DNA from 3 places in the Blautia sp. MSK17_66 genome. Region 3 is predicted to be linked to each of the others. Evidence: riboswitches for the same ligand, from Rfam matches in the RefSeq annotation. Region 3 holds a riboswitch; each other region holds the start of a gene.
What was found. Region 3 has a riboswitch for cobalamin ahead of LIR34_RS03910 (sirohydrochlorin cobaltochelatase). Riboswitches for the same ligand answer to the same signal wherever they lie in the genome.
Positions count from the first base shown of each region.

Region 1: linked by a shared signal. The riboswitch ahead of nikB (nickel ABC transporter permease) and the one ahead of LIR34_RS03910 (sirohydrochlorin cobaltochelatase) in region 3 are both predicted to bind cobalamin.
Region 2: linked by a shared signal. The riboswitch ahead of LIR34_RS07820 (cysteine-rich small domain-containing protein) and the one ahead of LIR34_RS03910 (sirohydrochlorin cobaltochelatase) in region 3 are both predicted to bind cobalamin.

Region 1 is NZ_JAJBNQ010000009.1:101,272-105,941, reverse strand. Features, by position in the region: gene LIR34_RS06550 (ABC transporter substrate-binding protein) at 1-765, opposite strand, end outside; gene nikC (nickel transporter permease) at 973-1,797, opposite strand; gene nikB (nickel ABC transporter permease) at 1,799-2,737, opposite strand; cobalamin riboswitch at 3,058-3,256, opposite strand; gene LIR34_RS06535 (amino acid ABC transporter ATP-binding protein) at 3,501-4,241, opposite strand; gene LIR34_RS06530 (amino acid ABC transporter permease) at 4,238-4,670, opposite strand, start outside.
Region 2 is NZ_JAJBNQ010000012.1:13,217-17,886, forward strand. Features, by position in the region: gene LIR34_RS07810 (glycerate kinase family protein) at 1-572, opposite strand, end outside; gene nudC (NAD(+) diphosphatase) at 833-1,681, opposite strand; cobalamin riboswitch at 1,991-2,187, shown strand; gene LIR34_RS07820 (cysteine-rich small domain-containing protein) at 2,622-2,915, shown strand; gene LIR34_RS07825 (phosphatase) at 3,370-4,083, opposite strand; gene LIR34_RS07830 (glycyl radical protein) at 4,376-4,670, shown strand, end outside.
Region 3 is NZ_JAJBNQ010000005.1:24,192-28,861, reverse strand. Features, by position in the region: gene LIR34_RS03920 (ABC transporter substrate-binding protein) at 1-242, opposite strand, end outside; gene LIR34_RS03915 (hypothetical protein) at 245-1,159, opposite strand; gene LIR34_RS03910 (sirohydrochlorin cobaltochelatase) at 1,314-2,705, opposite strand; cobalamin riboswitch at 2,919-3,113, opposite strand; gene thiE (thiamine phosphate synthase) at 3,162-3,818, opposite strand; gene LIR34_RS03900 (NUDIX hydrolase) at 3,825-4,334, opposite strand; gene LIR34_RS03895 (spore coat associated protein CotJA) at 4,478-4,670, shown strand, end outside.

The DNA.
Region 1 (4,670 bases), on a different contig from region 3:
GTTATCATTTCCTTCAAACTCAAATACGTTTTCTGTCTTTAAGTTATAAGCCACATCAATCTCACCGGACTGCAGAGCCATGGAACGAGTGGTCTGGTCACCGATGATACGCAGCGTCACGCTGTCATTCGGAACCTCTCCGTCCCAGTAGTATTCATTGCGGACAACGACGGTATCTCCGTCCGGATCAAAGGACTGGAATGCGTACGGACCTGTACATACCGGACCTTCTGTCGCAATGTTGGAATTATCAATGCTTGTATCCATGATCAGAAACAGCGGATCAGCCAGACAGCCTGCCATATTCGCGTTTGCTCTGTTCAGATTGAAGATGACATTCTGACCATCAACATCAATACCTGCAATGTCAAAGAACTCCGGTACACGGTTTGACATCTCAATCGTACGTTCCAGAGAAGCTTTTACCAGCTCCGGTGTAAGATCATTGCCATTTGAGAATTTTACACCGTCACGGATGGTAAAAGTCCAGGTCTTTCCGTCTTCACTGTTTGTCCACTCTGTTGCAAGACATGGTACCATGTTTCCTTCTTCATCAAATCTGGTAAGTCCCTGTCCGACACCATAACGTGAAATGACCCAGCTGAAATACTGCTCTGTAGGCTCCAGTGTATCTGCAAAGCTTGTTACACCGATCGTCATTGTCTTTGCATCTGCTGCCCATACCGGTGCTGTTGATGTGAGTGAGATTGTCATAAGTGCTGCTAGTGCTGCTGCGGCAAGTTTTTTTGCGATTCTGTTTTTCATATATTTTCTCCTTTAATATTTTTCGGTAGTTTATGATACCTACGAATTGCTCCGTTACCGAGTAACTCTCGCAATTCTACCCTCTTTTCGCATATCGCGGGATTATCATCCCACTTTTATGCTCATATCGGGGCGGGTTCCAAGATTCTTCATCCACTTATGAGCAAGCTCATGTGGATTCATCTCTTTTCACCCTGGTATCGTATATTAGTCTTGTCTCGGGTCCAGAATATCACGGATACTGTCACCAAGCATATTAAATACGATTACGACGATTACGATGGCAATACCAGGTGCGATCATCAGCCATGGTGCCTTTGCCATATAGGTTCTTCCTTCATTCAGCATCAGTCCCCATTCCGGTGTCGGTGCGACCGCACCAAAGCCCAGGAAAGAGAGAGATGCCAACTCCAGCATCATGGTTCCCATATCTGCTGCTGCCGTTACTGTCATGGTTGTCAGCATATTCGGGAGTATGTGCTTCCAGAGAATTTTTAATGTACCGGTACCGTTTACAACTGCAGCTTCCACATACAGGTTTCGTTTTACTTTCAAAACCATACTTCTTGCCAGACGGGCATATTTTGTCCAGCTTACCGCAGTGATGGCGATAACTCCGTTTCGAAGACTTGGTCCGAGCATACCTGCAATCGCGATCGCCAGGATCATTCCCGGAAAGGAGATCATCATATCTGCGATTCTCATGATCACCTGATCGATCCAGCCGCCAAAATATCCTGCGATGATCCCAAGTAAGGTTCCCACAACAAAGATCGTCGCTACAAGGATCAGAGTGGAAACCAGAGAAGTTCTGGTGCCATAGATCACACGGGAAAGCAGATCCCGCCCCAGTTTGTCAGCACCGAGCGGGTATTCTGCACAGGGTGCTTTCAAAGAGTCCAGCATCACGGCTTCCAACGGATCCTTCGGTGCAACCCATGGTGCAAAAACAGCCACGCCGACAATGACAAGTGCAAGAATAAAGAATAAGGTAAACTGTTTATGAGCCAGGAAAAAATTCTGCTTCTTCACTTTATTTGACCTCCTTTATTCTTGGATCCAGATAAGTATAGGATAAATCAACAATGATGTTGATGACCATATACATAACTGCGATCATAAGTACATATGCCTGCACCATCGGATAATCTCGACAGGCAATCGCCTTGATCGCCATACTTCCCATTCCCGGCCAGTTGTAGATGATCTCAACAACAGCCGTTCCTCCAAGCAGCGATCCCAGCGAAAGTCCAAGAAGGGTAACGATCGGAAGCATTGCGTTTGGAAGTACATGTCTCCAGAGGATCACGCTCTCTTTGATACCTCGCATTCTGGCTCCGATGACATAGTCCTGACGAAGTTCCTCCAGAACTGCATTTCTCACCTGCCTGGTATACTTGGCTGACATGGAAAGTGCCAGTGTCACAGCCGGCAGGATCATTGCCTTAAAGTCCGTTGTACCTCCCGCTACATTGATCCAGCGGAGCTGGACTCCAAAGATACTCAGAAGAATCAGACCGATCCAGAAGCTTGGGACAGATACTCCAAAAAAAGTAATCCCACGGATCAGATAATCCGGCCACTTATTCTGATACACTGCTGAAAGAATCCCACAGGGTATGGAAAATAAGATCATCAGCAGAAGCGCGAACAGTGACATCTGAAGCGTTGGCCAGAAACACTTCATCAGTTTTTCAGTTACAGGAACTTTAAACGCATACGAAGTTCCCATGTCTCCGGTAAGTACTCCTTTTACCCAGGATCCGTACTGTACCAGAAACGGCTGGTCAAGGCCCAGTTCATGTCTCGTCTGTTCGAGGAGTTCCGGTGTCGGCAGATTACCACACTCAGTCAGCATGATCTCTGCGGGATCTCCCGGTGAAAGATAAGTAAGCCCGAATGTAAAAAAACTTACACCGATAAGAACGATCAGAATCTGCAGGAGCCTTTTTCCGATTTGTTTTTTTGACATTGTTTCTCCTTCCTACATTAGTAGAGGTTTTTTGTTACTGTTCACTCCGTTCGCAGTAACTTGGTCAAAATGCATTCCAAATCACCTTCGGTGATGGCATTTTGCCCCGTATGTCTCGGGATTTTGCCATATTCATGGCAAAACACCTCGCGGGATATTACCTGTGAACAGTTACGGTTTTTTACCAGATGCGATTCAAAAAGGGCAGGGGAAAATACGCTTTTGAGTAAAAGCGCAGAAAAAAACATCCGCATAGACTACGGATGTTTGCACACGAAAAAACAATGCTTCCTATCTACCGTAAGAATCATATCTAATCATTTGCAAGCAGGTCTCCTGACTTAAGTTCCTCGCTCCAAAACCCCTTCCCGGACTGACTTGCGCCTTCCCAGTGGTCAATTATGTTTTGCAGCTCCCTATCACAGTGACGGGATCGTACCGGATTTACACCGGTTTCCCTTTTAATCTGTCCGGAATCCACATTTCAAGCTAAACGGATATTCAGACAGAACTTACAAAGGCTGGTTCAAAACCAACAAATGTTATGTATTTACAACTTTATAATATCTTACATTTTTTTCCATGTCCAGAAATGTTTCTTTATAAATTGTATTTTTTTATATACAAAAATAGAAAACTTTCCTGTTTTTGCGTGGCCAAAATGGGGGAGTCTGAGGGGGACTTTCGGCCTTCGCAACTTTGAGATAGTCCCCCTCAGGGTTTTATGTTTGTCAAACAGACGGGCCGCCGGGCAGTTCCCGGCTCAGGCATTTCGGAATCGACTCAAAAATTCCTTCGTCATTTCTTTCTGCGGATTTTCAAAAATCTGCTGTGAAGTCCCTTCCTCAACAATAACACCATCACCCATGAAGATTACATGCTTTGCCACATCTTTTGCAAAAGCCATTTCATGTGTGACAATAATCATTGTAAGTCCGTCCTTAGCAAGCGTTCTCATAACCTCCAGAACTTCCCCTACCATCTGCGGATCCAGTGCAGAGGTCGGCTCATCAAAAAGCAGGATTTCCGGTTCCATCGCAAGTGCTCTTGCAATCGCAACCCTCTGCTTCTGTCCTCCGGAAAGCTGCTTCGGCTTCGCATTGATATACGGTGCCATGCCAACCTTTTCGAGATACATCATTGCATTTTTTTGTGCTTCTTCTTTGCTTTTTTTGAGAACTTTTTCCTGTCCGACTGTACAGTTCTTAAGAACCGTCATGTTGCTAAAAAGATTAAAGTTCTGAAACACCATACCAACCTTCGAACGATACTCCGGAACATTCACATGTCTGTCCATGATGTTTGTTCCATGATAACAGATTTCACCGGATGATGGTGTCTCCAGAAGGTTCATACAACGCAGAAGTGTGGATTTACCGGAGCCGGAAGGACCGATAATGCAGGTAACATCTTTCGGTTTCACAGAGAAATCAATATCTTTCAAAATCTCATGCGTTCCGAAGGATTTTCCCAGATGCTGTACTTTCAGAATTGTCTCATTCATTCTCTGCTGTCCTTCCTTTCCTTGTAAGAATACATACCACTTGTATGTGTCAGGGTATCTGCAGTAGCCAGATCATAGTTATCCGGTCCGTCCATCTTACGCTCGATCACACGCAGAATTCTGGAGCAGGTAAATGTCATGATAAAATAAATGACCATAGCTATTGTGAAGGACTCAAAGTATGTATACAGTGCACCTGCCACACCCTTAGTCGTATAAAAAAGTTCTACCGTACCGATAATGGAAAGTACACAGGTATCTTTGATATTGATGATCAGGTTATTGCCGATCTGCGGCATGATGTTTCTGAGTGCCTGCGGCAGAATAACATGAATCATAGTCTGTACATGTGTCATGCCGATTGCCTTGGCACCCTCTGTCTGTCCCGGATCGATTGAGAGAATACCGCCGCGGACAGTTTCTGCCATA
Region 2 (4,670 bases), on a different contig from region 3:
TCACAGGCAATTTTGAAATTGCACTGGGAAAGAAGCTCTGTTTTGTCAGAAAGTTTCACAGAAGCGACTTTAGCAAGTGCCTGTCCGCCTTCGCCGGTTTCATTTCCGTCTTTATCAAGGAAGGTGAAACCAAGGGCACGGAGCATTCCGATTCCACCGTCATTGGTAGCACTTCCGCCGATTCCGATAATGAAATTGCGGATTCCTCTGCCGATAGCGTCAAGAATCATTTCTCCTACACCAAAAGTAGTGGCAGTCATAGGATCTTTCTGATCGGAAATCGTGATCCCTGAAGCCGAAGCCATTTCCATGACAGCAGTATTGGTATCCTTGAGATAACCATAATAAGCATTGACTGGTTCATGATACGGACCGGTAACGGTGACATCAATGCGTTCTCCGTTCAGGCCTTCGATCAGGGCATCGGTGGTTCCTTCACCGCCGTCTGCCAGTGGTTTAACGATTACTTCAGCATCTTTATGCGCGGCAAGGACACCTGCTTTGACAGCCATGCCGGCTTCCATGGAAGTCATGCTTCCCTTAAAGGAATCAACTGCAACAACAACTTTCATAAACTAAAACCCCCTGTGGTAATGATAAAAAGCTGTTCAGCTGGTAAACGAGATATAAAAAACAATTTAGAGGAATTACCTACTGTGTTTGGAGTAAGCAATAACTGAACAGCTTTGATGATGTTACTATAGCATGGATAATCATAAAAAGATATGTTCCATATACCAAAAAATAAAGAATTGACACAGGAAAAATACAGTATAAATAACAAAACTCTCTGCCTCACACAAATCTGCATGACAGAGAGCTTTGCTGCATATTATCTTGGCTCTTTTCCGGCGGCAAACAGCATCATCATCTCATTGGTAAGACTGATGTCATTTCCCTGTCCGGTGATCTTATCACGGTCAAACCATTGGGCCATAGAAAGTTCTTCGTGGTCAACGGTGAGTGTATCATCGCCGTCTACATCACAGAAAAATCCGAAGAGCAGTGTACCGGAGAAAGACCATGGCTGACTCTTGTAGTAGCGCAGGTTTCTGACCTTCAGACCGACTTCTTCCATGACTTCCCGATGGACGGTTTCTTCAATGGTTTCGCCGATCTCTGCGAATCCGGCGATCAGAGCATGAAGCTTGAAATTTCTTCCCTCATATTTAGAGAGGAGAAGTTTATCTCCGTTGGTGACTCCCACGATAACTGCGGGCATCAGAACCGGATATTCATGACGGCCACAGGAAGGGCAGAGCATCATTCGCTCCTTTGTGTCGTGCTTCATCGGTGTTCCGCAGCAGCCGCAGAATCGACGGCTCTGGTACCACTGGAAAATCTGGTGTCCGGTGATGCCGGCAAAGGCAAGATGACGCGGTGTGGCGGTGCGGAGCTCCCGTATGCTGTGCAGTTCATAATTGTCAGCCAGGCTGATATCCAGATTTGGAATCAGATAAAAATGATCGTCATCTATAGAAAACAGGTAAATATAACTCTCATAAAGAGAAGGAAGCTTTCCTTCCAGTTCCCGAAAACGCAGAAAGGAAATTTCCGTCTCCGGACCGGCCTGATGAAACAGTATTTTCTTATCTTCAAAGGAAAGAATAAAGCTGTCTGCCGTTGGTGGAATCGGCTTGTATTCATTGTGGTAAACATGTGGTGCGATATCCTGTATCATAATAAAACTCCTCCTGGAAATACTTTTGTATTTTTTAACTTTAAGCGTAACAAGTCCCTCAAAGATTGAGGGATTCAGGGAGTTTGAAACGGACTTGTCCGCTTTGTTCCTGCCTGAGTAAAAAATATAAATAAGTATAGGCCGGAGACTGAAAAAATGCAAGAACAGACGAAAAAATAAATTATGTCATGGCAAAATGCCTCGCGGAATATTACCGGTGAAGTAACATCCGGTTCATAAAATTGTGAAAAAAGTATCAGGCACAGTTGACAATAAACAATACTTATGTTATTATAATGTCAGTATAATTCCATATTGAACATATGAAGTGCTGGCTGTTTCCGCGTAGCAGTCAGAAGAGGGAATCAGGTGAGAATCCTGAGCGATCCGGTCACTGTAACAGAGGAGCGACCTTTCATTTATCCCATTGTACGACCGTTGTATGAGAAGGGGAGAGGAAGCGATGATCCTGAAGTCAGGAAACCTGCTTTGTATGGCGAGGTTAAACTTCCGTGTAAAGTGTAACAACCAACTGAGAGATATCCGCAGTCTCGAAGCGTTGTCTGCTTAATTGGAAGCAGGCATTTTTTTATGGAATTCGCCTGTTCGTATGAATTATACCAGCATGCTTTTGTTGCGTTGGCCACCGCAGAGCATGTAGCCCTTTAAGGGTATGATTAAATGGCAGGCGATACTACTCCGGATGCATTCGTTCCCTCCGCATATTTGAACGGATTCATTGTCTACCCCGGAGTAGCATCGCAATCCTCTTAAATAAGAATCTGAACTGACAGCATGATTTATATCATAGCTGCTTTTTTTTACTTTATATTATATCAGATGTGAGATGACTCCCACATCTCTAGGTAGCGAGCAACAAATCAGTATCAGTGGTGGGAGTCGATTCTCCCATCTGATATAGCCAAAGGAGATATTGATGATGGAAAAACCATACTGGGAAGGAAAGCATTACGCTTTTTTCAGCAACAAAGAATGTGAGTATTTTCCGTGCCATAAGGGTGCGGATCCGGAGAATTTTAATTGCCTGTTCTGTTATTGCCCGTTATATGCTCTCGGCGATAAATGCGGCGGAAATTTCAGGATCACCGAAAAAGGAATCAAGGACTGCACGAACTGTCAGCTGCCACATAAAGCAAAGAATTATGGATATGTAACCGGGAAATACAGCGAGCTGGTGGAACTCATGAATAAGATAAACAATGAGATTAAATGACGCAACGGGATGTGTGCCCTGTTTACTGGTTACTTCATTGTTTTCCGTAATCGGGAGCACCTTATTGGATCACGGCCGCAGGCCGCGGCGATTCCCCCGGGGCGTGGTGGCACCACAAAGATGATACCATGCCAGACGAGGGCAGGATACATATATACAGCAGAAGAAAAGGCGTATAGTATACTTTTAAATGACATCTATACAGAAAAAGAAACAGCCTCCTGACAAATTTGACTTAGCAAATTTCCGCAGATTCTGACTGCGCTAATGATGACTGCGTTGCACTGTCTGAGCACCTTCAGGTGCGAGTTTGCAAAAGCAGTCATCGATAGATGCGCGGGAAGAATCCGGAAATGCCGCGTGTCAAAAAGTCAGGAGACTGTTCTCTTTTTCGTGATATAAATCTTAATACTATAACTATATTTTATTTCTATTATTATATATTATATACTTCCTACCTCTCACTCAGTATCATCTTCAACCGAGGAATATTATTGTTTAAGATCAGTTCTTCAGGAAACATCTCCTCATGCACAAACTCTGCCGCATAAGTAAAATCTCCGATATGTCCCGTACCATGACTGTCACTCGACAGCACGATCGGAATTTCGTACTTCGTACAATACTTCAGAATCTCTCTGTTATTTGCCCGGGTATCGCCCCGGTATCCATAAGGAGCAAGAGAAGCCTCGTTAATTTCAAAAATCACCCCAAATTCTTTCGCTGCAACTGCAAGCGTCTCATAGTCGACAGGAAACTGCGGATTATCACAATGTCCAAGAACCTTGACACAGGGATGCTTCATTGCATTCAGATATGCACTTGTATTTTCCTTCACAGATCCACTCTTATAATTCTGTGCATGCATACTTGCAATCGCATAGTCTAGCTTTTCGAGAAGTTCATCGTTCAGATCCACATGTCCGTCCACATCAAGAATATTCAGTTCAATCCCAAACAATAATTCAATCCCGAAACGCTTTTTGGGAGAATAAGAAAGACTCCTGAAATAAGAAGCGGTTCCGGCAGCAAGAGTGGCCGGTCCGTGATCCGTGATGCCAAGTAATTTCAGTCCCCTTCGGGAAGCTGCTTTTGCCATGTCTGAAACAGTACAGATCGTACCGTGACCACTGGCAATCGAGTGAGTGTGTATATCAGAAAGATACATTTTGTAGTCCACCTCCGGCTTAAAATTCAGCTGTAAAATCTTGATAAGTTCAGTATGGCAGTCAAACGGTCAAAAGTCAACCGAAAAATTAGATTCCAACTAAAAACCAACACAAAACCAACAAAAACCACAACAAAAACCGCATAAAAAACAAGAGAATAATGTTGGATTTTGTTGACATAAAAGTGGGGATACGGTATAATGGCTTTATATGAATCATGGCGTTTTGGCGCCGTCAGATTGCATATGAGATATGGCGTTTGAAACACCATAAGAAAGGAGAAGTGTGGAGATGTTTAATACCACAGATGTTCCAAAGTCATCCAGGATCCCGAAGCTGATTGCGGCACTGTATGCACACATGCCGGTTATTGAATCTGCCAGAGCAAAGCTGATCACGGAATCCTATAAGGCCACAGAGGGACAGCCTACGATCACCAGACGTGCGGAAGCTTTTGCACACATCCTTCGTAACATTCCGATCATTATTCGTGATGATGAGCTGATTGTCGGAAGCAGTACGATCGCACCGCGAGGCTGCCAGACTTTCCCGGAATTTTCCTATCAGTGGCTGGAGGATGAACTGG
Region 3 (4,670 bases):
GTGATCAGTGCATAGCCACCCTCGTAATAATCTACTGCAAACTGATCTGCATACTGGAGTTCCAGGCTGTGGTCATATTTCATGCCTGCAAGTTCCTGAGCGATTTCCCTGTCTTCAATTTCTTCTTCCTGTGCTGCTTCTGTCTGTTTTTCGTTCTGCGCTGCCTGTACGACAGCCGGAGCTGTCATACAAAAAACAGCCGCTGTCAGTACACAGAGCATCTTATAGAATTTCTTTTTCATATTTATTTTTCTGCCTTTGCAACGCTTGCGGAATCAAACTGCAGAGTATATTCGATCTCATGAGGTGTACTCATTGCCACGGTGTCTGCGGTTACAGGCATTTTGTAATCAAATGCATCCACCGGAATCTCAAATGTAGAGTTTCCATCCTTATTGACCGGCTCATATTTCTCATCATTTACAATCATATAATCGTAATTCGGACTGCTCCATACGATTGTTGCTGTAATCTTGCCATCTTTGATCTCAAGGGCTGCCGGAGAATCTACGCTTGCCTTGCCGCTTCCGCCTTCCATGGCAACATCGACTGTATACTCTCCGTCTTCAAGCTTCAGATCCTCGACTGTTTTTTTGTCCTCAGATGCCCCTGCTGCTTCTCCATCGGCTTCTTTCTGTGGATTGGTCACTTTTACTTTATGGTCATACCATTTATTTTTCTTTCCGATCAGAGCAACATTAAATTCCTCATCGATTGCAGGAACCGGAATATCAAATCCATAAACTTCTTCACTCATGCCATCACTGTAGGTAACGGTATCAGTCGTAGGCTCAAGAAGTTCTGCGCCATCTTTTTTTGCATCTTCTGCTGTTCCCACAAACAGATTTACAATGCTCTTTGAAACAAGGCTTACATGAATGGTCATCTTGCCATCTTTCACAGTAAGTGTTCCCTTGCCGTCATTTGCCTCATTTACATGGAACATATTGCTGTCTGTATCAAATTCTGCACTGTAGATTCCATCTTCCAGAGCAGTGCTTTCTGTATCAGAATCCTTCTTGGTTTCTTCTGTGCCGGCATCCTCTTTTGTGTCGGCTGTCTCGGTCTTTTCTTTATCGGCTGCCATAACCGGACTAACTGCTGTAAGTACCATGGCACTGCTTAATACACATGCCATTAAAGCTAATGAACGTTTCATTATCATTTCCTCCTGTTCTCTTTCACTTCGTTTAAGCAAAATCTTATTTATCCCAAAAACTGCCCGGAAAAGTCATAAACTTTCCGGGCAGCCATCACCTCTACGTCTTGGGATCTTGCCATATTCATGGCAAAACACCTCGCGGAATATTTTATTATTCTGCTGCTTCCTCTGTTGCTGCATCATCTGTTGTCTCTGCGGAAGCATCATCAGCAGCCGCATCGTCTGTAGCTTCTGCATCGTCTGTAGCTTCTGCGTCATCTGTAGCATCAGCATCCATAGCTGCCTTTGTATGAGCCACATAGAGATCCTCTACTGCCGGGATTCTTCCCAGTCCTTCAATCTGGCAGTCAATGCTGTCAAATGCTCCGGATGCCTCAAACTGGCTCTTCCAGGAATCCTCATCATCACCAGCCATATCGTTGTTTGCATGATCACCTGCAACAACCATCAGCGGACGAAGAACAACTTTCTTATAACCAGCCTCTTTAACCTTATCGATAACTGCCTCACATGCTGTATCTTCCGGCTTACCCTCAACGGTTCCGATAAATACGTTCTTGTATCCAAGGTCTTCCATCTGAGTCTGCATCTGATCATAAGTTACATTTGCAGTATGAGAAGTACCATGTCCCATGAATACAAATGCTGTTCCGTCTTCTGCTGATGCATCTATGCTGTCAAATCCTGCTTCTTTTACTGCTGCATCAACAAGTGCCTCTGCAACTGCTTTCTTGTCATCGTTGATCACTGTAGCATCTTCTCCGACTTCACCAAGCATTGGCTCTGCGATTGCAACGGATTCAAATTTATCTTTATACTGATCGATTGCTTCTACCATCTCATCATATTCTGCTCCATGCATAAGATGTGTCGGCTGTACAACCAGGTTCTTAACTCCGTTGTCAACTGCACGCTGGAGTGCCTGATCCATGTTGTCAATTGCTTCGTCATCTCTTGCCTGTACATGGTTGATGATGATCTGTGCTGTAAATGCTCTTCTTACAGCCCAGTCCGGATAAGCTTTTGCCAGAGCGTCTTCGATTCCCTTGATATCCTCTGCACGGCTGTCATTGAAAGAAGTACCAAAGCTTACTACAAGGATTTCATTCTCACCGATCTCGTCCTGATTGCGCGGATCATCTTTGGAAGCATCCCCTGTGTCACGTCCGAAATATTCCGGGCTTGCTTCTTCGCCTTCTACCAGTTCTTTCTGTGCATCTGTCAGTGCATCCCATGCTTCTTTGGCAGCTTTGCAGTCCTCATCTGTTGTGTCAGTTCTTTCCTGAACATAGATCTTGTCGATCAGTGCTGCTACATTATCTGCTGCTGCCTGGTCATCATCTGATGCCTCAGCAGTATCGTCTGCTGCTTCTTCTGTAGCTTCTGCTTCTTCTGTAGCTTCAGCTTCTTCTGTATCTGCTGCTGCCTCTGTTGCAGTATCCTCTGCAGTATTATCAGATGCCATAACTCCGGCTGTTCCCATCATAGATACGGTTGTTACTGCTAACAGTGTTGCAAGTGCTTTTACAGTTTTGTTTTTCATTGTTTCGTCCTCCTTTGGCACAAACGTTCCCGGCGGCTGTTCCTTATCGGAATCGGTCGTCCTGATGTAGCTTTATATAAAATTATTCATCAGCAAACTTATACGATACGAAAATATGAAAAACTTCTGTACATTAAAAAAACCCTTATAAAGGGTAACAGGTCTGTCGCATATAAACGGTACAACCAATTACTCGTGATCTGGAATTCATATTCCCGTACCAGACAACAGGCAGGTTTCCTGACTTGCCAATCAACATATGCTTCTATCTTCCCGGTCTCCCAGTGATCATGCTTACGCATACAGAATCATACTCCCTGCTTACAGTGACGAGATCGTACAGGTTTCACACCTGTTTCCCTTTTAACTTCTGATAAATTCTTCAGCACCTGTCATCTTCTTTATTCAATTTTCTATACGATATCATATTTTTTTACAAAACACAATATGTTTGCCTTATTTTTTACAAAATATATCCGTCAGTCTGCTCATTTCTGATGTTTTTTCTGCCGGGTCCTCTGCCGCAAAAATCCCGGATATCACTGCCGCACCGTTGACACCGCTTCCCTCAAGTCTGGAAACATTTTCACTGTTGATACCGCCGATTGCAACAACCGGGATATTTACGGAGGCAGCAATTTTCTTAAGCTCTTCTATAGAAAGATTCTTTGCATCTTTTTTGGTCGTACTTCCAAAAACCGCTCCTGTCCCGATATAATCTGCTCCTGCTTTTTCGGCAGCCACTGCCTGCTCCACCGTTTTGGCTGTCATTCCGAGGATCTTATCCGGCCCCAGAATTGCACGTATATCTCTGTCTTTTATGTCAGACTGTCCGACATGCACTCCGTCTGCATCCATTTCCATTGCAATCTCCACACTGTCATTTACCACAAAAGGAATTTTGTAGCTGCGGCAGAGTTTCTGAAGTTCTATTGCTTCTTTTCTGGTTTCTTCCGCATTCAGTTCTTTTTCGCGGAGCTGAAGAAAGGTTGCTCCGTTCTGAATAACTTTTTCACATACAGAAAGAAGGGTTTCATCTTCTTTCAGCCAGCTTCTGTCTGTGATCACATACAGTTTCAGGGCTTTTGCTATCTCTTCTCTTGTAAATTTCATTTTGTGTCACTCCTGCCTTTCAAATGCTTTGCGGATGCTGTCGTAATGGAGGAATTTACCCTCTGCGGCAAACGCCTGGATCTGCTCCAGGGTCGCAAACATATGTCCGTCTGTCTCCTCCGTCTGCAGTGACAGATCTTTTTCGTCTACATCCATGACAAAACGATATACATCTACAAAATAATTATCTCCTTCTCCCGGATTTTCCCTCTTGTATGTAAAAAGATATCCGCCCTCTGCATCTCTTGCATCCAGACCAGTTTCTTCTTTCACTTCACGAAGTACTGCCTCATAGGAGCTTTCTCCTGCCTGCGCTGCTCCGCCGGAAACTTCCCACCAACCCGGAGCCCACGCCTTTGTCATGACTCTTTTTGTGATCAGAAATGTATCATCTGGTCTGGCAACAACGCCAAGTACTGTCAGATGATATTCCCCATCCTTTAAACACCAGTCATTTCTTTTCATTGTACGACCTGTCGGCTGTTTATTTTCATCATAAATATCCCAAAATTCCATTTAACATTCTCCCCGTTTATCTTCGCAGAAATTTTTCGTTTTTATTTTACCAGAGTAAAGCAAAAATAACAAGGAACGTTCTCTATGCACTTTTCTTTTTTTTACACATAAAATATAAAGAACTCCCCTGAAAGGACTCGTTCATGGAAAATTATCAGATATCCCGGCCCTGCGGCCGCCCATATAATGCAACTTGTGGAATGGCAAGAGAAATGACAGGAAATCAGACTGGTTTCTACCGTTGTGCACAGCGCAGTCCGGCCTCTTCCCCATCTTCATCCTGTACCACAGTTTCCGGCAATTCTGAAATGTACAGTCCCATCGAGCATCTGCCGA